Regions from separate parts of the Streptacidiphilus sp. PAMC 29251 genome, predicted to be linked through region 2. Evidence: riboswitches for the same ligand, from Rfam matches in the RefSeq annotation. Region 2 holds a riboswitch; each other region holds the start of a gene.

Region 1 (4,143 bases), 7.7 Mb from region 2:
CCTCTCCCTCGACCAGGCCCCCGAAGGCCTCACCCGGCTGGGCGCCGGCGACAGCGTGGGCCGGCTGGTGGTCCTGCCGTAAAGAGGGGGGCGTGCCCTGCGGAACCTCGGGTAGGCGCGGGTTGAGCAGCAAAGACCCGAGAGCGAAGGAGCCCCGCATGAGCACCGAGGACAAGGCCAAGAACACTGCCGACAAGCTCAAGGGCAAGGTCAAGGAGGCGGCAGGCAAGGCCGTGGGCAACGAGCGGCTGCAGGCCGAGGGCAAGGCCGACCAGGTCAAGGGCGACGCCAAGCAGGCCGCCGAAAAGGCCAAGGACGCCTTCAAGGACTGATTCCCCGCATGGGAAGCACAACGGCCGATGGCCCCTCAGTTTCCTGAGGGGCCATCGGCGGTTTTATCGCGTGACGTTCACAGCCTGACTGGGTCAGCCGATGCGGCCGGCGAAGTCCGGGGCCCAGTCGCTGATGGTGTCGGTCTTGACGCCGGCGCTGGGGTTGGCGGCCTCGACGTAGCCGCCGTTACCGGTGTAGATGGCGACGTGGTAGGCGCCGGCGGCAGTGCCGTCGCTGGACCAGAACAGCAGGTCGCCGGGCTGGAGCGAGTCCAGCGAGACCCGGGTGCTGGCCGCGGCCTGGTCCTCGCTGGTGCGCGGGATCGAGATCCCGGCCTTGGCCAGCGCGGCCTGGGTCAGACCGGAGCAGTCCCAGACCGAGGGGCCGGTGCCGCCGTAGACGTAGGGCTTGCCGACCTGGGCCTCGGCGAAGGCGATGGCCGCGCTCATGCTGCCCGAAGCGGTGCTGTCGGAAGCCGAGGAGGCGCTGCTGTCGGAGCTGGTCGCCGAGGTGCTGGCCGAGCTGCTGTCCGAGGAGCTGGACTGGCCGCCGGCAGCGGCCTCCACCTTGGCGTCGAACGAGGAGTCGTCCGTGGAGGTCGAGGCGCTGGAGTCGGTGGCGCTGGACGACGAGTCGTTGGACGGGGTGGAGCTGGGCGTCGTGGCCGCCCCGCCCAGCTTGATCTGCTCACCGGGGTAGATGACGTCCGGGCCCTCGGTGAGGGTGCCCCGGTTGAGGGCGTAGAGACGCTGCCATCCGCCGGAGACGTTCTCCTTCTGGGCGATGGTGGAGAGCCAGTCGCCGGCGACCACGGTGTAGGTGCCCGCGGTCGAGGAGGAGGACGAGGTGGAGGTCGACGCCGCGTTCGCGGCAGCCTTCACCTTGTTGGCGAACGCGGAGTCGTCCGAGCTCGAGCTGGAGGTCGAGCTGGGGGTGGAGGCCGAGCTGGAGTCCGAGGAGCTGCTGGAGGAGCCCGAGGAGGAGGTGTCGACGTTGGCGGGAGCGCCGCCGGCGGTCAGACCGGCCTGGGGGCCGCAGACCGGCCAGGCGCCGGGGCCCTGGGAGGCGAGCACCTTCTCGGCGACGGCGATCTGCTGGCTCTTGGTGGCCTGGTCGGCGCTGGACGCGTACTGGGTGCCGCCGTAGGCCGCCCAGGTGTCGGCGGAGAACTGCAGGCCGCCGTAGTAGCCGTTGCCGGTGTTGATGGCCCAGTTGCCGGTGCTCTCGCAGTTGGCGACGGCGTCCCAGGTGCTGACGGTCGCGGCCGAGGCGCTGGTGGCGCTCACGAGCGGGATGGCGAGCCCGACACCGGTCAGTCCGGCCGAGGCGATCAGACGCTGGGTACGGCTACGGCGGGACTTGACGGCGCGGTGGCGCCCGTTGGTGGACAGCATGGAACAGCGTTCCTCTCCCACGCCTGCGAGGTGAGCTGTCGGATTCGGGCTGGAGTTGCCCGGCCGTGCGCTGCACGGCTTCACCCCTAGCTGTGATGACAGACGCTCAGAGAAGAGCGCCGATCACAGCGGCAAACCTGGTTCCCCCGCTCCTGCCGTGGTGCGGTGTGTGGGTCTTCGACGTCTCCGGCGGCAGGACTCGGCGTTCCGGATTTGTCTGTTCCGCTTAAGTGCGGCGAGCAGAAACATACGCACACCGGGCAGCAAACTACAACTGAGTATGACGTCCGTCACGTTTAACACTGCGGCGCGGCACCCGGGGGTATGGGTGCCGCGCCGCAGCGGGTGTTGCTCGACTGCTCTGGGACTAGCCGATGGTGAGGGTCTGGCCGGGGTAGATGGTGTCGGCGTCGGCGCCGATCACGCTCTGGTTGGCGCTGTACAGGGACTGCCAGTCGGTGCCGTGGGCGGCGGCGATGGAGCCCAGGGTGTCGCCGGACTGGACGGTGTAGCTGCCGGCGCCGGTGGCCGCGGGGGCGCTCTCGGTGCTGGTGCTGGTGTCGGTGCTGGGGGTGCTCGTCGCGGCCGGGGCGGTGTCGTCGCTGGTGGCGGCCGGGGTGCTGGTGGCCGGGGTCGTGGTGTCGACGGTGGCGGGGGTGCCGCCGGCGGTGAGGCCGGCCTCGGGGCCGCAGACGGGCCAGGCGCCGGGGCCCTGGGCGGCCAGGACGTTCTCGGCGACGGCGATCTGCTGGCCCTGGCTGGCCTGGTCCGCGGAGGCGGCGTAGGCGGTGCCGCCGAAGGCGGCCCAGGTGGAGGGGGTGAACTGCAGGCCGCCGTAGAAGCCGTTGCCGGTGTTGGCGGACCAGTTGTTGGTGCTCTCGCAGCTGGCGACCTTGTCCCAGGTGGAGGAGTCCGCGGCCGAGGCGCCGGTCGCGCTGACCAGGCCGACCACCGGGACGGCGGCGACCACGCCGACGGCCAGGGCCGCCCGCAGGCGGTTCTTCCTGGTGGTGGCGGTGGCAGCGGTGGTGGCGGTGGCGTGACGGAAGTTCATGGAGTCCTTTCGACAGGTCCCGGGGTCAGCACGGCGTCGGCGTCGGCGCGCAGGAGGCGCGCTACAGGTACGCCGCGACGTGACAGGAGGACGGCCGGTGGCCGTCCCCGGGGCCCGCTGCTGACCGCCTACCGGACAGGTGGAGGCGGAGACATCAAGCGAAAGCGGGCGAACCCGGGAGGTGCTCAGTGCACGTCTTCGACCGTAGGCAACAAACCCCCGGACATCAACGATCCCAGCAAAGTCCCAGATCAGAGCACTGTTACCGGCGGTATTAAGCCTGTATTCAGGCCCCTGCTGGCACCGAACCACCCCGCCAGAGGTGATCTTTGTGGTCTAGACCACGCTCCAGTCGAGTGAGCTGCCACACACAGTCCACGCACAGTCAGTACTCATCAGCCGCCGGTCACTGATGATCTTCGTTTTCATTCAATCGAAGGACGGCGATGTGACCTGGGCCGCAATGAAGGGGCCGATCACCGTATGGGTGCGTCCGGTTGCCGAGTGTAGTGAGCAAGGTGACCGTGGGACTGTCCCACTCAGTTCCGAAGTAAGGGTTTTTCCATGCGTATCGTTCGCATTCGCACCACGCTCGCCTGTGCTGTCCTGGCCTCGACGGTGATCACGGGTGCTGTTGTGCCCAGCGCGTCCGCCACTCCGGTGGACCACGGCACGTCCGTGCAGCCGCAGGCAGCACTGCCCGCGGCCCCCGATCCGGCCGCGACCCTGGGCGCGCTCGGTGCGCTGGGCGGCGTGACCGAGGCCGTGTCGAGCCTCGTGTCGAGCGCCACCGCCACCGCGCCGGCTCCGTCGCCGGCCGACCTGCAGGCCAAGCTCGCCACCCTGACCAGCGCGGGCAAGGTCCTCACCACCGCGCTGCCGGCCGCGCCGGCCGTTCCGGCGGCGCCGTCCAAGGTCCTGGCGAAGGCTCCGGTCAAGGCTCCAGTGAAGGCCCCGGTGAAGTCGGCTCCGATCCACGGCCTGCCGATTCCCGCGCCGCCGCTGCCCGTTCCGGTGCCGGTGCCGCCGGTGTCCGCCCCGGTGCCGCCGCTGCCCGTACCCGTGCCCGTCCCGGCGAGTGTTCCGGACGCGCTGGCCACGCTGCAGAAGGACGCCGCCGCGCTGGTCGCCGCGGTACAGGCGACGGATGTCGCCGCGGTCACCGCCGCACTGACCGCTCTGGTCACCGACACCCTGGCCGTGGTCACGGCCACGGTCGCGGCGGTCGGTGTCGGCCTCCCGGCCTGACAGCAGTAACAGCAGTGCCCCGGAAGCGTTCTGCCTCCGGGGCACTGCTGTTGCTCCGTGCTACGGGTTCACAGTGATCGTGAACGTCGAGGTGGTGTTCTGGATGTTGACGAA
Region 2 (4,143 bases):
AGCGCGACCGCGCCGGTCCCGTCGATGCCTTCCGGCTCCACCGGCAGCGGCGGGACGACCAGCAGGTGCTCGCCGGGCACGTCCAGCGGCTGTCGGCTCGTGGCCAGCACGCTGACCTGCGGGCAGTTGCGCAGCAGCAGTCCGGCCAGCGCGGCGCAGGCGTCGACCAGGTGCTCGCAGGTGTCCAGCACCAGCAGCACGGTACGTCCGGCCAGGTGGTCGGTGAGCTGCTCCAGGGCGGTCCTGGCGGCCTGTTCGGGGAGGCCCAGCACGGCGCAGACCGTCCGGGCCAGCAGGTCGGGGTCCTTGAGGGCGGACAGCTCGGCCAGGAAGACGCCGTCGGGATAGGCCCCGCGCAGGTCGGGCAGGGCGCGCAGGGCGATCCTGGTCTTGCCGACCCCACCCGGACCGGTCAGCGTGACCAGCCGAGAAACCGCCAGCAGCCGCTGCAGCGAGGCAAGTTGATCCGCCCGGCCGACAAAGCCCGTGACCTCGGCGGGCAGATCACCGGCACGCCTCCAGGGAGCGTTCCCGCCCGGAACAGCCGTGCTCATGCTCCCAACGTACAGGCGCGGGCCGGGCGGTGACAGGGAATCAGAGTGGCATATGCCAAAAATTGGCCTCCCGGCTCAGCGGTAGACCCGGACGTAGTCGGCGGCGAAGCTGATCGGTGCCGTGCCGGAGGGGGGGGTGGTACTGCCCGGCGCTGACCGAGAGGCTGAGGTTCAGGTAGGCCGACCAGCCGGTGCCGACGCCGGTGTGGTCCGAGTAGACCTTGGTGCCGTTGACGTACCAGTCGACCGAGTCGGCGCCGTAGTAGGTGCCGATGGTCACCCAGCTGTCCGGGCTGACGGCACTGGCGTCGGTGTAGTAGTCGTGGGCGGCGTTGACGTGGTTGGACAGCTCCAGCAGGTGCGGGTTGTCCGGGTGGTACTCGAAGGAGTCGATCTCGCCGTTGCCGTCCTTCCAGGTCCACAGCGCCGGCCAGGCGCCGGTGCCGGACGGGAGCTTGACCCGGGCCTCGGCGTAGTCACCGGTCTTGACCTGGAAGCCCTGGGTCGAGCCCTCGGTGGTGAGCTGGCCGGTGGTCCAGGCCTGCTTGCCGTTCTCCAGGGTGGTCGAGGACGGGGTAGCGGTGAAGGTGGCGACACCGTCGGCCACGGTCACGGCGTTGGGGCTGAGCCAGTCGAGCTTGTTGTCGTTCGGGTTGTGGCTCCCGTACTGGAACGCGGTGCTGGTGCTGCCGACCCAGCGGCTGCCCCAGGCGATGGGTCCGCTGAACTCGTCGGACCAGGCCAGCGACTTCCCCGGCACGGGCGCGGCCCCGGTCACGGGCGCGGTGGGGGTGGGTGTCGGGGTCGGCGTGGGGGTCGGCGTCGGGGTCGGCGCGGGTGTGGCCGGCGTGGTGGTCGGGGCGGCGGCGGACACGGCGGCGGACACCGTCAGCGTCCGGGAGGGGAGGTTGTGCCAGGCGCCCGAGGCGTCCTGCCAGAAACCGAACTCGGTGTAGCTGCCGGCCGACAGCGTGCGGCTGCCGGTGGTGATCGAGACGCCGCCGGGGCAGATCCGGACGTTGGACGCGGAGCCGGGGAAGTCCAGGTTGGCACCGGCCGCGTCCCGGACGCCCACGCCCAGGGTCCTGGCCGTGAAGCAGGAGCCGGAGTGGACGGTGAGGGCCGCGCGGGCGGGGGCGCCGGCGGTCATGGTGGCGGGGGTGAGCCGGTCCTGGGTGACGCCGGAGGCCGCGGGGGCCGCGGCGGCCGTGTTGGCCGTTCCCGCGAGCGGGATGGCGGCCAGGGCGGCCGCGCCGGCTATCGCGCCGAAGCGCGCAGGGGTGATCGACAGGGGCATGGCAGGGCCTCGTGACGCCTACGAGGTGAGCTGTCGGGTTCGGGCCTGAGGAAGCCCGGCCGCCTGGGGAGCGGCTTCACCCCGAGCCGGTACCCACCTGCCCGTGCGGGCGTGGGTACGGCAACTGACCTGGTTCCCCCGCTCCTGTCCGAGTTCGGTGCTCGGGTTCCCGCCGGCGAGCGGACAGGACTCGGCGTCCCGGCGACGGGGTCCGCCCACGGCGGAACCTGCAGGCTAGGCAGGCGAACGTGGATTCGACAATGCAATGTGCGTCTACTCACACCCGCCTCCAAAAGGGCTTGAGCGAGCCTCGAAACGGTGGTCATAATGTTCTAACGCAAAGATATTTATGCACTAGTTCAATAGAGAGCAGGGAATCTGTGGCCACCGCCGCCTACCAGCCGACCGAACGCACCGTCCCCACCCGCAGTCGGGAGCGTGCCTCCTACGACCGTGAGCTGGTTCACTCGATCCTGGACGAGGGCTATGTCTGCCACCTCGGCTTCGTCCGGGACGGCGCCCCGGTCGTGCTCCCCACGCTCTACGGCCGGATCGGCGAACGGCTGTACCTCCACGGCTCCACCGGATCCCGTCCGCTGCGCGGAGCCGCCGACCCCGGCCTCGCGGTCTGCCTGACCGTGACCCATGTGGACGGCCTGGTCCTGGCCCGCTCCGCCTTCCACCACTCGCTCAACTACCGCTCGGTCGTCGTCCACGGCACCGCGCACCAGGTGGTGGACCCGGCCGAGCGCGCCGAGGCCCTGGACGCCCTGGTGGAGCAGGTGGTCGCGGGACGGTCGCAGGACTCCCGCCGCGCCGACGCCAAGGAACTGGCCGCGACCGCGGTGATCCGGCTGGACCTGGACGAGGTCTCCGCCAAGGTCCGCACCGGCGGCCCCGTGGACGACGCCGAGGACCTCGCCCTTCCGTACTGGAGCGGTGTGGTCCCGGTCACTCGCGGCCACGGCACACCGGTCCCGGCCGAGGACCTCGCACCGGGCACCCCGCTGCCGCCGTACCTCGGCGCGGGCTGAGTCGGGGGTGCGGCGCTGGGCCCGGGGCGTGGCGCGGAGGGCAGGAGGCCCCGGTTCGGTGGGCGCGGGGATGGGGGCACAAGGTCCCTAGGGCGGCGACGTTGATCGTGTGAGGGTGGATGTACGGGCGAAAAGTTCACGCCCGTGGCGACCGGCCTGAGTCCACGGCCGGTGAGCCCCTCGACTGTTGCCTGCGGGAGATACCCGGCGAGCGGTCGTGGCCGTTGACGACGTGTTCGTCGTAGATCCCTCAGGAGAGTCATGCAGCAGCTCAAGTCCCGCACGCCCGCAGGTCTGACCGCCTACCTGGTGATCGCCTCGACCGTGGTGCTGGGCACGGCGGTGGGCGCCCCCAGCGCCCAGGCCCACGCGGCACCGGCGCGAATAACCGGCTCGGCGGCGGCCAAGGCGGCTGAGGCCAAGGCAGCTGGGTCGACCAAGGCGGCTGGGGTCAAGGCGGCCAAGGCCGCAGCGCCCGCCAAGACCGCTGCCGGCCGCGCACCGGCGCAGAAGAGCTATCCGAACAACCTGGAGGGCTGGATCTCCGAGGCCCGCGCCGTCCTGGCCGCGCACGGGGACCATGTCCCCAACGCCCATGCCATCAAGGCCCGTGCGATGACCGAGTCCAGCGGCAACCCCCGCGCCGAGAACCACTGGGACGGCAACCAGGCCCTGTACGGGGGTACTTACGGTCTGATCCAGACCATCAAGCCGACCTTCGCCGAGTGGTCGCTGCCCGGGCACAAGGACATCCTGGACCCGGTCGACTCGATCATCGCCGGCGTCCGCTACGCCAATGACCGCTACGGCTCCTTCGACAGCGTCGCCTACGGCAAGCAGGGCTACTGACCTGTTACAACGATGGACTTCCACGGCCGTAGCGTCGGCTGTCGGAAACCCCTGGCTCCGGCCCATCTGAGCTGATCCATCATCAGATGCGCAGTCCTCTTCATCATCCCAGGTGGGATGGCTGGTGCGAAAACTTCCGCCGCAGCGCGCCGACGGGATCGCGCGGAGAGTCTTGACGCACCCGGTGCCGAGTGCCTCAATGTCCGTTACAACGTTGGACTCCCTCCCCACCCAGGAGCACCCCCATGCGTAGAAGCGGATCCACAGGCGACCGGTTACGACGTGGCCCATGGCGAAGGGCTCTCCTCGCGGCCGGTGCGGCGCTGGCGCTCGTCCTCGGCGTACTGGTCGCCCTCCCCGGGGTGTCGCAGGCCGCGGGTACGCTGCCGTGCGACATCTACGGCGCCGC
Region 3 (4,143 bases), 6.6 Mb from region 2:
TCAGCCGCTCCGGGGAGACCGCGGACGAGCTGATCCGCCGGCTGGTCCGGGCCGAGCCGGAGGGCCGTCCGGTGGTGGTGGTGTCCACCGACCGCGAGGTCGCCGACGGCGTCCGCAAGGCGGGGGCCCGCCCCGTCCCCTCGGCGATGCTGCTGAAGCGGCTGATCCGCACCTGAGGGCTGCAGAGTCGCACCTGAGGGCGGGGGTCAGGGCTTCAAACCTCTTACCTGTACCGGACATTAGGGGCATTACCGGCCGGACTCCCCGGCGGGGGCGACAAGCTCACATGTTCCTCACTAGTGTCTCCCTTCGAACTTCTGTGTCGTCCTGAAGGGAACCCGGCTCCGTGGTCTCACACCGTCGTTTGAAGCAGCCAGGCCGTGCCCGCGTGACCATCCTCACGGCTGCGGCGGCCACGGCGGTCGCGCTGGCGGCGCAGACCGCGGCCAGCGCGGCGCCGGCCACCACGACGGGCCAGGCCAAGACGCAGGTCGACGCGGACCGCAACGCGGCCGCGGCGGCGACGGAGCAGTACGACGGGGCGCAGGCCCAGCAGCAGGCGCTGCAGAAGAAGGTCAACAACCTGCAGGACGAGATAGCCCGTCAGCAGGCCGTGGTGAACAAGGAGATGGCGGTCCTGGGCGCGGTGGCCAGCGCGCAGTACCGGGACGGTTCGGTGGACCCGGCGGTGCAGCTGATGCTCTCCGCGGACCCGACCGAGTACCTGAACCGCGCCTCCGACGAGGACCAGGTCAACAGCAACCAGGCAGCGCTGATGGACCAGTTGGTGGCGCAGCAGCACGCGCTGGCGGCCGAGAAGGCCGAGGCGGCCCAGGAGCTGGGCGCCCAGCAGGTGCTGCTGAAGCAGATGCAGAAGTCCAAGGCGGCCATCGCCGCCAAGCTCAAGCACGCCCAGGCGATCCTGGACTCCCTCACCCCGAAGCAGCGCACCCAGGTGAACACCGGCGGTGCCGGGGGCGGCGGCTTCACTCCGCCCTCGTCCGGCAGCAGTTACATGTCGGTGTCCGACATCGACCTCTCCGGGATCTCCCCGGCGGCCCGTACCGCGATGCTGGCCGCGATGAGCAAGGTCAATGTGGCCCCCTACGTCTCCGGCGGCTCAGGACCCAGTGTGTTCGACTGCTCGGGCCTGGTGATGTGGGCCTACGGCAAGGCCGGCATCTCCCTGCCGCACTACTCGTACTCGGACGAGACGGTGGGCACCGGGGTGTCCTACGCGGACCTCAAGGTCGGCGACATCATCGTGAACATGGGCGGCGACCACGTGGGCCTCTACGCCGGGAAGGGGATGCTGCTGAGCGCTCCCCACCCGGGGCTCACGGTGGACATCCAGCCGCTGTCCTATTTCGGCACCATCGTTGCCATTCGCCGCTTCTGACGGTTATTTACTCGACTGTGACTCACGTCACACGCGTTGCTGCCGTCTCGACCAGATGACCGATTTGGGTGCCATGTCGTCATCGGATGGTCATTCAGCGACTACGTTCAGTCGCCGACCCGATGCTCTTTCGAAACCTAAAAGAGTTTTTACTTACAAGGATTTGAATAGATCACGTTCGGGTCACTAGTGTCAGCGATCGAACCACCGCGAAGTCGATCACCCAGCAGGGTGGCAGCGGCGGTTTCCGCCGAGTTCGACCGCACGGCAGGCTGTTCCGCATCCAGCGGGGCACGCTGGATCAGCCGTCAGTTCGGAGCCGGGGAACCAAGTTCCCTCGGGGTGAATCGACGCCAGGCCGGTCCGCCGGTGAAGCGTCGTAGGGCACGTCTTCCAGCCCGAACCCGTCAGCTCACCCGGTAGGCGGCCGTAGGAAGAAGGAGCTCGCCTTCGTGGCGTCCCATCGTCGTCCGAAAAGTCCCAGCCGATCGCGGATAACCGTGCTTACCGCTGCTGCAGCCACCACCGTCGCGCTCGGCGCGACCGCCACCCAGTCGGCGCAGGCGGCACCCAAGCAGACCACGGCGCAGCTCAAGGCAGAGATAGACCAGCAGAACCAGGACGCCGACAAGGCGATCCAGCAGTACGACGCCGCGCAGTCGCAGCAGCAGACACTGCAGAAGCAGGTCAACACCCTGCAGGACCAGGTGGCCCGCCAGCAGGCCTCGGTCAGCGCCAAGTCCGCCGCGCTCGGCGCGGTCGCCAGCGCGCAGTACCGCAGCGGGTCGATCGACCCCTCGGTGCAGCTGATGCTGTCCGCGAACCCCACCGAGTACCTGAACCAGGCCTCCACGATGAGCCAGGTGACCGGTAGCCAGGCCGCGCTGCTCGACTCGCTGACGGCTGAGCAGAAGACGCTGAACCGTGAGAAGGCCGACGCCGAGAGCAAGCTGAAGGCGCTCGACGCCACCAGCAAGCAGCTCGCCGCGGCCAAGGCCTCCGTGCAGCAGAAGCTCGCCGCGTCCAAGGCCCAGCTCGCCTCGCTGACCGCCGCCCAGCGCGCCGCGGTCACCAAGCTGCAGAACGCCGGCACCACCAGCCACAGCAGCGGCAGCTCCAGCACCGGCAGCACCACGTACAGCCCCGGCTCCACCAAGGCCGGCTCCGGTGCCGCGATGGCGGCCTTCCACGCCGCGCAGACCCGCCTCGGCGACCCGTACGTCTACGGGGCCACCGGGCCCAACTCCTTCGACTGCTCCGGCCTGATGCAGTGGGCCTTCAAGCAGGCAGGCGTGTCGATCGGCCGCACCACCTACGACCAGGTGGACGTCGGCTCCGCCGTCGGCTCGGTCTCCGACCTCCAGATCGGCGACCTGATCTTCTTCAACGGCGACTCGCACGTCGGCATGTACGCGGGCGGCGGCATGGTCCTGCACGCTCCGCACACCGGCACCGTCGTCAAGTACGAGGCGCTGACCACCATCGGCTCCATCTACGCCATGCGCCGGGTCTGAGCCACACCCCGGACTCTCCGCAGGTCTTCCCCCTTCTCAGAGGCTGTCGCCGGCCCGTCCCCGGCGACAGCCTCTGAGTTTTCTGCTGGGCGAAAAAAGAAAATGGTTCTGGTGGGTCTGTCGTGTCGATCCGTGGCGGCGCCGTTCGACCTGGGATAGAGAGGGTCGGGAAGCGGCCCCCGAGTGAGGAGACTGACGATGGCGAAGTACATGCTGATCATGCGCGGCACGGACGAGTCCATGGCGAAGATGATGGAGACGCCCTTCGAGGAGATGCTCGAGACGGTGGGCCGCTTCAATGAGGAGCTGATCCGGGCCGGCGTGCTGGTCGCCGCCGAGGGCCTGGACGACCCGTCCCAGGGCGTGGTGGTCGACTTCAGTGCGGAGACCCCGGTGGTCACCGACGGCCCCTACGGCGAGACCAAGGAGCTGTTCGGCGGCTTCTACCTGATCGACGTCGCCTCCAAGGAGGAGGCGGTCGAGTGGGCCAAGCGGCTGCCCGCCCTCCCCGGCTCCAAGTGCGAGGTCCGCCGGGTGCCGAGCATCGACGAGTTCCCGCAGGACAACGAGTGGATCACCAAGGAGCGGGCGTGGCGCGAGCGGACCGGCCAGATCTGACACCCCCCGCGGCCGACGACGGCCCGGCGGGCGGGGGCCCGCCGGGCGACACTGCGGCCCGGCGGGCCCTGGAGGCGGTCTGGCGGATCGAGTCCGCCCGGATCATCGGTGCGCTGACCCGCTACACCGGGGACTTCGCCCTCGCCGAGGACCTGGCCCAGGAGGCGCTGGCGGAGGCACTGGTGGCCTGGCCGCGCGACGGTGCGCCGGCCAGCCCGGTGGGCTGGCTGCTGGCGACCGCACGCCGGCGCGCCATCGACGGCTTCCGCCGCAGGTCCGCCCTGGAGCAGCGGTACGCCGGCCTGGCCGGCCGGCTGGCCGAGGGCGAGTTCAGCGCGGGCGTGCAGGCCCCCGCGCCGGGCCGGTCGGAGCAGGACCTGCTCTGGGATCCCGACCACGTCCCGGACGACGTCCTCGCGCTGATGTTCACCGCCTGCCACCCGGTGCTCTCGCCCGAGGCCCGGGTGGCGCTCACCCTGCGCGTGGTCGGCGGGCTGTCCAGCGAGGAGATCGCCCGGGCGTTCCTGGTGCCCACCGCGACCGTCCAGGCCCGGATCACCCGGGCGAAGAAGACCATCGCCGCGGCCCACGTGCCGTTCGAACTACCGCCGC
Region 4 (4,143 bases), 3.0 Mb from region 2:
GGGGAGGCCGCGTCGGCGGCGTCCAGGGACTCGAACAGGTTGTCGTACCAGGGCTGGCCGGCCGCGCCCGCCTGGGCCTGGGCCTGGGCCGAGGCCTGGGCCGAGGCGCTCGGGGTGGGATCGACCGCGGTGAACGGGGTCTCGCCGGGGAAACCGTAGTGCAGCCGCTCGCGGGCCTGGGCCGTCACATAGGCCGGATCCTGCCAGCGGGCCCGCTCCCGGCGCAGCTCGTCCACCTGGGCCTGGGCCTGCTCGGCGGCGGCGCGCTGCTGGGCGATCTGCGAGCGCTGGGCGATGAACTGCCGGGTCGGGTAGGCCAGCGCGGCGATCAGCGAGCAGAGCACCAGGGCGAGCACCGCGGCGCGGCCGGTGAAACGCGGCCTGCGACTGCCTGCCTTGCTGCTCACGTTCTCGCCCTCCCGTGTCCCTGTGGATGCGCCGGTGCCCCGCCGCCCACCCTAGAGGGTGATCGCGGCGGGGCACCGGTCCAGCACGACGAGTCGTCAGTCGGCGGCGGGCTGGAAGCGCGGGAACGCGCCGCGGCCGGCGTACTCGGCGGCCTCGTCGAGGATCTCCTCGATGCGCAGCAGCTGGTTGTACTTGGCGACGCGCTCGGAGCGGGCCGGGGCGCCGGTCTTGATCTGGCCGCAGTTGGTGGCGACGGCGAGGTCGGCGATGGTGACGTCCTCGGTCTCGCCGGAGCGGTGCGACATCATGCAGCGGAAGCCGCTGCGCTGGGCCAGCTCCACCGCGTCCAGGGTCTCGGTCAGCGAGCCGATCTGGTTGACCTTCACCAGCAGCGCGTTGGCCGCGCCCTCCTTGATGCCGCGGGCGAGGCGGACCGGGTTGGTGACGAACAGGTCGTCACCGACGATCTGCACCTTGTCGCCCAGCTTGGCGGTGAGGGTCTTCCAGCCGTCCCAGTCGTCCTCGAACAGCGGGTCCTCGATGGAGACCAGCGGGTACGCGGCGACCAGCTCGGCGTAGTAGTCGGTCAGCTCGGAGGCGGAGAGCGCCTTGCCCTCGAACTGGTAGGCGCCGTCCTTGTAGAACTCGGACGCGGCCACGTCCAGGGCCAGCGCGACGTCCTTGCCGGGGGTGTAGCCGGCCTTCTTGATGGCCTCGACGATGAGGTCGAGCGCCTCGCGGTTGCTGTCCAGGTTCGGGGCGAAGCCGCCCTCGTCGCCGAGACCGGTGGAGAGGCCGCGCTCCTTCAGCACACCCTTGAGGGTGTGGTAGACCTCGACGCCCCAGCGGACGGCCTCGGAGAACGAGGGCGCGCCGATCGGAGCGATCATGAACTCCTGGATGTCGACGTTGGAGTCCGCGTGCGAGCCGCCGTTGAGGATGTTCATCATCGGGACCGGCAGCACATGGGCGTTGGGGCCGCCCAGGTAGCGGAACAGCGGCAGGTCGCTGGCCTCGGAGGCGGCGTGCGCCACGGCGAGCGAGACGCCGAGGATGGCGTTGGCGCCGAGCGAGGACTTGTCCGGGGTCGCGTCCAGGTCCAGCATCGCCTGGTCGATCAGGCGCTGCTCGGTGGCGTCGTAGCCGATCAGCTCCGGGCCGATCTGCTCGATGACGGCGAGGACGGCCTTCTCGACGCCCTTGCCGCCGTAACGGGACTTGTCACCGTCACGCAGCTCAAGGGCTTCGAAGGCACCGGTCGAGGCGCCGGACGGAACGGCGGCACGCCCGGTGCTGCCGTCGTCGAGGCCGACCTCGACCTCGACCGTGGGGTTGCCTCGTGAGTCGAGGATCTCCCGGGCTACGACGACGTCGATGGACGGCACAGGCATCTCCTTGGGGGAATACTGGGGTGCTTACCCCAAGAGCCTAGCCGCAGCAGAGGGCGTGGCCACCCGGACCGCGCGGGTGTCTCACCAGCCGGAGCCCCTACCCACCAGTAGTTCACCTGGCGGGCAGGGGCCGCGGGCGGGGCAGTCGGAGTCAGCCGACGTCGAGCCGCTGGCCCGGGAAGATCAGGTCCGGGTTGCCGCCGACGGTGGAGCGGTTCTCCTGGTACAGCGCCTTCCAGCCGCCGCCGAGGTGCGCGGAGGCGGCGATGCCGGAGAGGGTGTCGCCCGGCTTGACGGTGTAGTCGCCGTGGCCGGTGCTGTGCGTCGGGGACGCCTGCTGCACCGAGGGGGCGGCGTGCTTCGGGGTGCTGGGGGTGGTCTTCACGCTGTGCGTGCTGCTGCCGGCGCCGCTGTGCTTGCCGGTGCTGGTCTGCTTGGTGGTGCTGTGCGTGGTGGTGGTCTTCTTGGCCGGGGCCTTCTTGGCGGGGGCCTTCTTGGTCGGTGTGGTGCTCACCACCGGCGCGCCGCCGCCCTGGCTCAGTCCGGCCCGGGGTCCGCAGACCGGCCAGGCGCCGGGGCCCTGCGCGGCCAGCACCTTCTCGGCGATGGTGATCTGCTGGCCCTTGCTGGCGTGGTTGGCGGTGGAGGCGTACGCGGTGCCGCCGTACCCGGCCCAGGTCGAGGCCGAGAACTGCAGCCCGCCGTAGTAGCCGTTGCCGGTGTTGATGGACCAGTCGCCCCCGCTCTCGCAACTGGCGACCTTGTCCCAGGTGGACACGGATGCGGCGGAGGCGCTGGTCGCGCCGATCAGCGGCAGCGCTATCCCGGCGGTGCCGAGACTCGCGGTGGCCACCAGACGCGCGGTGCTGCTGCTGCGGGGCTTGCGATGGCGACCGGCGACAGGGGTGGTGAAGAGCATGGCAGGGTCCCTCTCCGACGCCTGCGAGGTGAGCTGTCGGGTTCGGGCCGGTAGGTAGCCCGGACGCTTGACGCGTCTTCACCCCGAGCCGCAGCCTTGTGAACTGCGGCGACTTACCTGGGTCCCCCGCTCCTGCCCAATCAAAGAGTGTGGGTTCCGCCCCCCGGCTGGACAGGACTCGGCGTCCCGAAGGGCAGTCGCCCGCGCATGCGGGCGTGCCGGAAGGCTAGACATATGAACTGCATAACCACAAGCCCCGTCCCTTCACTGAAGTAGGGAGAAAGCTCCCAATTCACTCCAGTGGTCGATCACGCAGTCGTCCGCAACTCCCGCACCCACCAGGCGCTTCCGCCGCCGCTCGTCCCCGCCCGCGAATCCGACGAAATCCACCCCGGCGCCGGCCGCCGCCTCGACATCGGTGACCGCGTCCCCGATCAGCACCGCGTCAGCGGCGCTGCCCCGCACCGCGGCCACCGCCCGGTCCAGCAGATAGGGGCGGGGCTTCATCAGCGCCGGGTCCGCGGGGCGGCCGAAGACCCGCCCCCGCAGCAGCTCCGCCAGCGGCTCCCGGCGCCGCAGGTACGCTTCCACCGCGGCGGTCGCGTTATTGCTGACCACGGCCACCGACCGGCCCGAGCGCAGCAGCCGCAGCACCGCGTCCACGGCGTCCGGCGTCTCCGCGGCGGTGCCGACGGCCTCCTGCTCGGCCTCGGCCAGCCGGCCGTCCAACTGCCGGGTGAGCGCCTTGATCTCCGGCTCGGACAGGCCCTGGCCGCCGAGCGCCTTGGCCAGGCCGTCCAGCAGGCCGTGCGGATCCTCGGTGCCCGCCAGCTCGCCGGGGAGCCGGACGCCCTGCGCGTCGAGCTCGCGCAGCAGCTTCCGGGCCACCCCCGGCGCCGGGTGCCCGGCGAACACCGAGCAGACCGGACCGTCGAAGTCCAGCAGGACCACCTTCGCCCGCTCCACCTTCGCTGCTGCCGGGGCTCGTTGCGGTGACACGACGGATGGCTCGCTCTCAGTCTCTGGGGTCTCGGTGCAGTTGGACGCCATAGCGTTCGGCCTTTACCCACCAGGACTCGAAGAACGCCTGGACCGTGCGGACGAACTTGGAGTCGACATGGTTGGGCAGGGCGTGTCGAGTACGCCAGAAAAGCTTACTGTCCAGGCCGGCCAGGTCGTCGATCCGGTACTCCTCGCCACCGATGTCGACCGACCGCTCCGTCAGCTGGTAGAAGCCCTCCAGCACCTCGTTCCCGTTCAGCACGTACAACTTGGTCATCGGCGGAAAGGGTACGGCTCGAACCTCCACCTTCGGGTTGCCTTCGACCAACTGGAAGGTGCGCAGGTTGTCCACCGCCGCCTGCAGGCTGGCCACCTGGGTCTGCGTGATGAGCTGCAGCCGGGCCAGCGGACGGTGGTCGTCGG

What was found. Region 2 has a riboswitch for cyclic di-AMP ahead of ACXKR8_RS45090 (glycoside hydrolase family 16 protein). Riboswitches for the same ligand answer to the same signal wherever they lie in the genome.
Region 1: it holds a riboswitch for cyclic di-AMP, as region 2 does, so the genes downstream of both, ACXKR8_RS08455 (transglycosylase family protein) here and ACXKR8_RS45090 (glycoside hydrolase family 16 protein) in region 2, are expected to answer to the same signal.
Region 3: it holds a riboswitch for cyclic di-AMP, as region 2 does, so the genes downstream of both, ACXKR8_RS13240 (C40 family peptidase) here and ACXKR8_RS45090 (glycoside hydrolase family 16 protein) in region 2, are expected to answer to the same signal.
Region 4: it holds a riboswitch for cyclic di-AMP, as region 2 does, so the genes downstream of both, ACXKR8_RS30905 (transglycosylase family protein) here and ACXKR8_RS45090 (glycoside hydrolase family 16 protein) in region 2, are expected to answer to the same signal.

What each region holds. Positions count from the first base shown of each region.
Region 1 covers NZ_CM135725.2:1,769,723-1,773,865, forward strand. Annotated here, with positions in the region: gene ACXKR8_RS08445 (NADPH:quinone oxidoreductase family protein) at 1-82, shown strand, start outside; gene ACXKR8_RS08450 (CsbD family protein) at 159-332, shown strand; gene ACXKR8_RS08455 (transglycosylase family protein) at 426-1,727, opposite strand; cyclic di-AMP (ydaO/yuaA leader) riboswitch at 1,733-1,905, opposite strand; gene ACXKR8_RS08460 (transglycosylase family protein) at 2,095-2,781, opposite strand; gene ACXKR8_RS08465 (hypothetical protein) at 3,346-4,029, shown strand; gene ACXKR8_RS08470 (CARDB domain-containing protein) at 4,090-4,143, opposite strand, start outside.
Region 2 covers NZ_CM135725.2:9,440,241-9,444,383, forward strand. Annotated here, with positions in the region: gene ACXKR8_RS45085 (ATP-binding protein) at 1-554, opposite strand, end outside; gene ACXKR8_RS45090 (glycoside hydrolase family 16 protein) at 595-1,851, opposite strand; cyclic di-AMP (ydaO/yuaA leader) riboswitch at 1,866-2,011, opposite strand; gene ACXKR8_RS45095 (pyridoxamine 5'-phosphate oxidase family protein) at 2,232-2,885, shown strand; gene ACXKR8_RS45100 (transglycosylase SLT domain-containing protein) at 3,147-3,734, shown strand; gene ACXKR8_RS45105 (arabinofuranosidase catalytic domain-containing protein) at 3,980-4,143, shown strand, end outside.
Region 3 covers NZ_CM135725.2:2,835,076-2,839,218, reverse strand. Annotated here, with positions in the region: partial or broken gene ACXKR8_RS13250 (NYN domain-containing protein) at 1-176, shown strand, start outside; gene ACXKR8_RS13245 (C40 family peptidase) at 389-1,399, shown strand; cyclic di-AMP (ydaO/yuaA leader) riboswitch at 1,684-1,841, shown strand; gene ACXKR8_RS13240 (C40 family peptidase) at 1,900-2,913, shown strand; gene ACXKR8_RS13235 (YciI family protein) at 3,112-3,531, shown strand; gene ACXKR8_RS13230 (RNA polymerase sigma factor) at 3,504-4,143, shown strand, end outside.
Region 4 covers NZ_CM135725.2:6,467,440-6,471,582, reverse strand. Annotated here, with positions in the region: gene ACXKR8_RS30915 (FtsB family cell division protein) at 1-407, opposite strand, end outside; gene eno (phosphopyruvate hydratase) at 504-1,793, opposite strand; gene ACXKR8_RS30905 (transglycosylase family protein) at 1,951-2,718, opposite strand; cyclic di-AMP (ydaO/yuaA leader) riboswitch at 2,722-2,876, opposite strand; gene ACXKR8_RS30900 (HAD family hydrolase) at 2,983-3,717, opposite strand; gene ACXKR8_RS30895 (winged helix-turn-helix domain-containing protein) at 3,734-4,143, opposite strand, start outside.